DNA from 2 places in the Streptomyces sp. NPDC001480 genome. Region 1 is predicted to be linked to the other one. Evidence: predicted binding sites of a transcription regulator. Region 1 holds the regulator's gene; the other holds the start of a gene.
What was found. The regulator HrcA, encoded in region 1, represses chaperone genes, less so after heat shock. The targets are predictions, from matches to a motif close to TTNGCACTCNGNNNNNCNGAGTGCNAA.
Positions count from the first base shown of each region.

Region 2: groES (co-chaperone GroES) is a predicted target of HrcA. The motif match lies at 2,226-2,252, and genes of this name have one in related genera.

Region 1 is NZ_JBIAVX010000005.1:267,865-271,507, forward strand. Features, by position in the region: gene ACFY01_RS14145 (nitronate monooxygenase) at 1-33, opposite strand, end outside; gene dnaJ (molecular chaperone DnaJ) at 326-1,459, opposite strand; gene hrcA (heat-inducible transcriptional repressor HrcA) at 1,460-2,476, opposite strand; gene ACFY01_RS14160 (MBL fold metallo-hydrolase) at 2,651-3,388, shown strand; gene ACFY01_RS14165 (DUF3097 domain-containing protein) at 3,420-3,643, shown strand, end outside.
Region 2 is NZ_JBIAVX010000019.1:37,018-40,660, reverse strand. Features, by position in the region: gene groL (chaperonin GroEL) at 12-1,637, opposite strand; gene groES (co-chaperone GroES) at 1,771-2,079, opposite strand; gene ACFY01_RS37155 (hypothetical protein) at 2,432-3,004, opposite strand; gene ACFY01_RS37150 (polysaccharide deacetylase family protein) at 3,004-3,643, opposite strand, start outside.

The DNA of each region.
Region 1 (3,643 bases):
ATAAGTGAAGAGATCGGTCAGTGCGGAGGACATGACGGCATGTTGTCACGTCCTCCGAACAAGTCCGAATCCGGGCTTCCCCTGACATATGCCAGGGGAAGATGTAGGCGCTGGCCAGGCAAAATAAGCCCGTCCGGCGCTTGAGGACGAGGCCGTTCAGGCCGAAGCGGGGGTCTGGGGGCGGCAGCCCCAGGCACGCTCACCGACCGTTGAACGCGTCCTTCAACCGCGAGAACAGACCCTGCTGCCCCGGCTGACCGTGCCTGCCCGGGGGCAACCCCCGGACCCCCGGCAGAGCCGGTCAGCCACCGCGCACCAGCTCACCTCAGCGCCCGTTGAACGCGTCCTTCAACCGCGAGAACAGACCCTGCTGCCCGGGCTGGAACTGCCCCTGCGGGCGTTCCTCGCCGCGCAGCTTGGCAAGCTCGCGCAGCAGTCGCTCCTGCTCGGGGTCGAGCTTCGTCGGGGTGGTGACCTCGACGTGCACGATCAGGTCGCCCCGGCCGCCGCCCCGCAGATGCGTGACGCCCCGGTTGTGCAGCGGGATCGACTGGCCGGACTGGGTGCCCGGGCGGATGTCGACCTCCTCCATGCCGTCCAGCGTCTCCAGCGGCACCTTGGTGCCGAGGGCGGCCGCGGTCATCGGGATGGTGACCGTGCAGTGCAGGTCGTCGCCGCGCCGCTGGAACGTGGAGTGCGGCAGCTCATGGATCTCGACGTACAGATCACCGGCGGGACCGCCGCCCGGACCCACCTCGCCCTCACCGGCGAGCTGGATGCGGGTGCCGTTGTCGACACCGGCCGGGATCTTCACGGTCAGGGTCCGCCGGGAGCGTACGCGGCCGTCGCCGGCGCACTCCGGGCACGGCGTCGGCACCACCGTGCCGAAGCCCTGGCACTGCGGGCAGGGGCGCGAGGTCATGACCTGGCCCAGGAAGGACCGGGTGACCTGGGACACCTCACCGCGGCCGCGGCACATGTCGCAGGTCTGGGCGGTGGTGCCGGGCGCGGCGCCCTCGCCGTTGCAGGTGTTGCAGACGACCGCCGTGTCGACCTGGATGTCCTTGGTCGTGCCGAAGGCCGCCTCGTCCAGCTCGACCTCGATGCGGATCATCGCGTCCTGGCCGCGCCGGGTCCGCGAGCGCGGGCCGCGCTGGGACGCCGTACCGAAGAAGGCGTCCATGATGTCGGAGAAGTTGCCGAAGCCACCGGCCCCGAAACCGCCCGCGCCGCCGCCCGCCTGTGAGAGCGGGTCGCCACCGAGGTCGTAGACCTGCTTCTTCTGCGGGTCCGACAGCACCTCGTAGGCGGCGTTGATCTCCTTGAACCGCTCCTGCGTCTTGGGATCAGGATTGACGTCCGGATGCAGCTCGCGAGCGAGCCGACGGAAGGCCTTCTTGATCTCTTCCTGCGACGCGTCGCGGCGCACGCCGAGAACGGCGTAGTAGTCCGTGGCCACTTACGACTCCGCCAGGATCTGTCCGACGTACCGTGCCACTGCGCGTACCGCTCCCATCGTTCCCGGGTAGTCCATGCGGGTCGGTCCGACCACGCCGAGCTTGGCAACCGCCTCGCCGCCCGAACCGTAACCGACCGACACCACCGACGTGGAGTTGAGTCCCTCATGGGCGTTCTCGTGGCCGATGCGCACGGTCATGCCCGAATCCTTCGCCTCGCCCAGCAACTTGAGCAGGACGACCTGCTCCTCCAGCGCCTCGAGCACCGGCCGGATGGTGAGGGGAAAGTCATGTCCGAAGCGGGTGAGATTGGCGGTACCGCCGATCATCAGCCGCTCCTCGTTCTCCTCGACGAGTGTCTCCAGCAGGGTGGAGAGCACAGTCGAGACCGTACCGCGATCCTCCATGTCGAAGCCCTCCGGGAGGTCCTCGACCAGTTGCGGCACATCGGTGAACCGGCGGCCCGCGACCCGGCTGTTCAGCCGCGCGCGCAGGTCCGCGAGCGACGCCTCGCCGAACGGGGCCGGGCAGTCGACCATCCGCTGCTCGACCCGGCCGGTGTCCGTGATCAGCACGAGCATCACGCGCGCGGGGGCGAGCGAGAGCAGTTCCACGTGCCGCACGGTCGAGCGGGTCAGCGAAGGGTACTGCACGACCGCGACCTGCCGGGTCAGCTGCGCGAGCAGCCGCACCGTGCGGGCCACGACGTCGTCGAGGTCGACGGCGCCGTCGAGGAAGTTCTGGATCGCCCGCCGCTCGGGGGCGGTCATCGGCTTGACGCCCGCGAGCTTGTCGACGAAGAGCCGGTAGCCCTTGTCGGTGGGGATGCGCCCGGCGCTGGTGTGCGGCTGCGCGATGTACCCCTCGTCCTCCAGGGCCGCCATGTCGTTGCGGACGGTGGCCGGGGAGACGCCGAGGCTGTGCCGCTCGGTGAGCGCTTTCGAGCCGACGGGCTCCTCCGTGCCGACGTAGTCCTGGACGATGGCGCGCAGCACCTGAAGCCTGCGTTCACTCAGCATCCGCGCACACCTCCAGAAAGTCGTCCCCTGCGGCCCTCGGGCCCTTGGCCTGGCACTCTGAGCTCGCGAGTGCCAGCATCCCCCGGCCCAGTGTACGGCCGTGGGGTACACCCCGGGCAAGGCCGGTTCGTGCCGCCGTGCCCGGGTGTTGGTCGTACCCGCTAGCGTCGCGGTATGACCGTGACTTGGGAAGAGCTGGGGTGGGAGCGGGTGGCCGCCGGGGTGGGCCGGGTCCGGCTGCCGCACTGGGACTGCACGACGGGGCTGGTCCTCGGCGAGGGTACGGCGCTCGTGGTCGACGCGGGGTCGACTCTCGCCGAAGGCGCGCGCCTGCGCGCGCAGGCCCAGGAGCTGGCCGGGTGCCGTGTGACCCATCTCGCGCTCACCCACCCCCATTTCGACCATGTGCTCGGTGCGGCGGCCTTCGCGGGCGCGGAGATGTTCGCGGCGGTGGGCATGGACGCGCTGTTCGCCAACGAGCGAGCGGAGCTCCGCCTGGACGCCGTCCGGCAGGGGGTGCCGGTGGCGGAGGCGGACGAGGCGGCGGACTCCCTTCCGCTGCCCCGCCATCTGGTGTCGGGCGAGTGGACCCTCGACCTCGGCGGAGGCAGGCAGGCGCTGCTGGCCAACGTGGGCCCGGGGCACAGCGGCCACGACCTCGTGGTGCTCGTCCCCGGCTCGGTTCCCGGCGAGCCCGAGGTGGTGTTCTGCGGCGACCTGGTCGAGGAGTCCGGCGAACCCCAGGCCGGTCCAGACGCCGTACCGTCCCAGTGGCCCGCCGCCCTGGACCGGCTGCTGGCCCTCGGCGGGGAGGACGCGCTGTACGTGCCCGGTCACGGAGCGGTGGTGGACGCGGCGTTCGTGCGGCGGCAGCGCGACGAGCTGGCGGCGCGTTTCGGCGTGTCGCCCTGATGGCGGAGCGGCTTCTCCTATCGTCATCCGAATGCGCCAGTACTCCGCCGACCTGACCCCTTCGTGGAAGAAGCCGAAGCCCGTCCCGGAGGTCCCGGCGGAGCCCGGTCTTGTGGTGGAGGAGCCCGGCACCGGTTTCTGCGGCGCGGTGATCCGCTGCGAGGCGGGCACGGTGACCCTGGAGGACCGCTTCGGCAAGCACCGGGTGTTCCCGCTGGAGCCGCGCGGGTTCCTGCTCGAGGGCCGGGTCGTCAC
Region 2 (3,643 bases), on a different contig from region 1:
AAGCGCAGCGCTTAGTGGGCGTGCCCGTGGCCGTGGCCCGCGGCGGCCGGCTCTTCCTCTTCCTTCTTCTCGACGACCAGGGTCTCGGTCGTGAGGAGGAGGGAGGCGATGGAGGCGGCGTTCTCCAGGGCGGAACGGGTGACCTTCACCGGGTCGATGACGCCGGCCTTGACCAGGTCGCCGTACTCGCCGGTGGCGGCGTTGTAGCCGTTGCCCTTCTCGAGCTCGGCCACCTTGGAGACGATGACGTAGCCCTCGAGGCCGGCGTTCTCGGCGATCCAGCGCAGCGGCTCGACGGCGGCCTTGCGGACCACGGAGACGCCGGTGGCCTCGTCGCCGGTCTTGTCGAGGTTGCCCTCGAGGACCTTGACGGCGTGGACGAGCGCGGAGCCACCACCGGAGACGATGCCCTCCTCGACCGCGGCGCGGGTCGCGGAGATGGCGTCCTCCAGACGGTGCTTCTTCTCCTTCAGCTCCACCTCGGTGGCGGCGCCGACCTTGATCACGCACACGCCGCCGGCCAGCTTCGCGAGGCGCTCCTGGAGCTTCTCGCGGTCCCAGTCGGAGTCGGTGTTCTCGATCTCGGCCTTGATCTGGTTGACGCGGCCCACGACGTCCTCGGAGTTGCCGGCGCCGTCGACGATGGTCGTGTCGTCCTTGGTGACCGTCACGCGGCGGGCGGAGCCCAGCACGTCCAGACCGGCCTGGTCGAGCTTGAGGCCGACCTCCTCGGAGATGACCGTGGCGCCGGTGAGGACCGCCATGTCCTGGAGCATCGCCTTGCGGCGGTCACCGAAGCCGGGGGCCTTGACCGCGACCGCGTTGAAGGTGCCGCGGATCTTGTTCACGACGAGGGTGGAGAGGGCCTCGCCCTCGACGTCCTCGGCGATGATCAGCAGCGGCTTGGAGGCACCCGCCTGGATGACCTTCTCCAGCAGCGGCAGCAGGTCCTGGATCGAGGAGATCTTGCCCTGGTTGATGAGGATGTACGGGTCCTCGAGGACGGCCTCCATGCGCTCCTGGTCCGTCACGAAGTACGGCGACAGGTAGCCCTTGTCGAAGGCCATGCCCTCAGTGAAGTCCAACTCCAGACCGAAGGTGTTGGACTCCTCGACGGTGATGACACCGTCCTTGCCGACCTTGTCCATCGCCTCGGCGATGAGCTCGCCGACCTGCTGGTCCTGGGCGGACAGCGCGGCGACGGCGGCGATGTCGGACTTCTCGTCGATCGGGCGGGCCGAGGCGAGCAGGTCGTCCGAGACGGCCTTGACCGCGGCGTCGATGCCCTTCTTCAGGGCGGCCGGGGAGGCACCGGCGGCGACGTTCTTCAGGCCCTCGCGGACCAGCGCCTGGGCCAGCACGGTGGCGGTGGTCGTACCGTCACCCGCGATGTCGTTGGTCTTGGTCGCCACCTCCTTCACCAGCTGGGCACCGAGGTTCTCGTACGGGTCCTCGATCTCCACCTCACGGGCGATGGTGACGCCGTCGTTGGTGATGGTCGGGGCGCCGAACTTCTTGTCGATGACGACGTTGCGGCCCTTGGGGCCGATCGTCACCTTGACCGTGTCGGCGAGCTTGTTGACGCCGCGCTCAAGGGCGCGACGGGCGTCCTCGTCGAACTTCAGGATCTTCGCCATGGGAGCGTAGCCCTCTCGGGAAATCTAGGGTGCAAAAAAAGCGGTCGGTCAAACGAGATGCGCCCCCGGCGCCCGGCTTGTTAACGGTCGCGGGGGCCGAGGGCGCAGCTCGAAGCAGGAATGCTCGAGGTGATTACTTCTCGATGATCGCGAGCACGTCGCGAGCCGAGAGAACGAGGTACTCCTCGTTGTTGTACTTCACCTCGGTGCCGCCGTACTTGCTGTAGAGCACGACGTCGCCGACGGAGACGTCGAGCGGAAGACGGTTACCGTCCTCGAAGCGGCCCGGGCCCACGGCCAGGACGACGCCCTCCTGGGGCTTCTCCTTGGCGGTGTCCGGGATGACCAGGCCAGAGGCCGTGGTCTGCTCGGCGTCCAGCGGCTGGACCACGATGCGGTCCTCGAGCGGCTTGATGGCAACCTTGGAGCTGGCGGTCGTCACGATCCGACCTCCCCCTTCGGAGATCTCACGGGGTTAACTGTCTGAGGTGGCGACCAGGTCGATCCGTCGTCGCGGGTGCCGGACCTGCCCGTCGCTGTGTTGGCACTCTCCTGTGTCGAGTGCCAGAGCCGAGACTATGACTGCGATTAGCACTCGGTCAAGCGGAGTGCCAATTGCCGTGCGGCGCGTCTGCTGTGGGGTGGGTTCAGTGGGCGTCTGCTGGGGGCTGCGCCCCCAGGCCCCCCTTCGGCCTGAACGGCCTCGTCCTCAAGCTCCGGACGGGCTGAGTTGTGCCGGCCGGGCTTGGAAGTCCCCCCGGAGAATCCCCCAGAGACTCCCTCCAGAGAAGTCCTCAGATGTAGTCCTCCAAGCGGGCCACTGTCAGGCCCCGGGACTGGACCTTGTGCAGGACCCGCAGGGCGGTGGGCTCTTCGGGGGGCAGCTCGATGATGTCGCCGGGGCGGAGGTGGTGGGGGCCCCTGGTGTAGGTGGGGGTGTCGTGCCAGACGACTCGGGGGCGGAAGGCGCTGTCGGCGCGGAACGCGGTGACCGGGAGGCGCAGTTCGCGGACCATGTCGACGAAGCGCGGGGCCTTCTCGGCGGTGTCGTCGTAGATGAGGAAGACGACCTTGTCGGGGGTGGGGACGCGGTCGACGACGGGGGGCAGGGAGGCGCCCCTGCGGCGGGGCGCGCGGCGGCGGAGCGGAACGCGGGCCGGGGGGTTCGGGGCGGGGGCGAGCGGGGTCCGCAGGCCCCAGTGGCGGTACGCCTGGTCGCGGGCGGGCGCGGGCTGCCGTACCCGCTGGGCCGCTTTCTCGCCCAGCCGTTCGATGGGGTCGACGGACTGGGCGCAGCCGTTGAGGAGGAGCGCGGCCCCGGTGAGCGCGGCGGCGGCCAGGGCCCGGTGTCGCCGCCACCGCCGCATCACAGGTAGTCCTCCAGGCGGGCCACCGCGTACCCCTCGCGGGTGACCTTGTCCAGGAACCGGCGCATGTCGTCGATCATCGTGCCGTTCCAGTCGTCGCGTCCCCGGAAGTGGGTCAGGACGATGTCGCCGGGGTGCAGGCTCTGGTCGTCCTCGCGGTACTCCCAGTGGTCGACGAAGACCTCCTCGTCCCAGATGGGCGCGTACTTGATGCCGCAGGACTTGGCTGCGACGAGGGTGTCGCGGTTGTAGTTGCCGTAGGGCGGGCGGAAGACGGTCGGGGTCCTGCCGAACTGCTTGCGCATGATCCGCTGCATGCCGCAGATCTCGTCCCGCTGCTCCTCGTAGGACAGGCCGGGCAGGTAGGGGTGGGTGAGGGTGTGGTTGTTGAGGGTGACGCCCTTGGCCTGCATCTTGCGGAAGTAGCCGTAGTCGTCCTCGACCAGGTAGTTGCTGAGGAACGCGGTGTAGGGGATCTTCAGGTCGCTCATCATGCGCAGGAAGGCCGGGTCCTTCTCGGCGCCGTCGTCGATGGTGAGGAAGACGACCTTCTGCTTGGTGGGGATCGTGGTGAAGACGGGGGGCAGGTTGAGTTCCTCCTGGTCGTGGACCTCGAATCCGGCGCGGGCGGTGATCCGC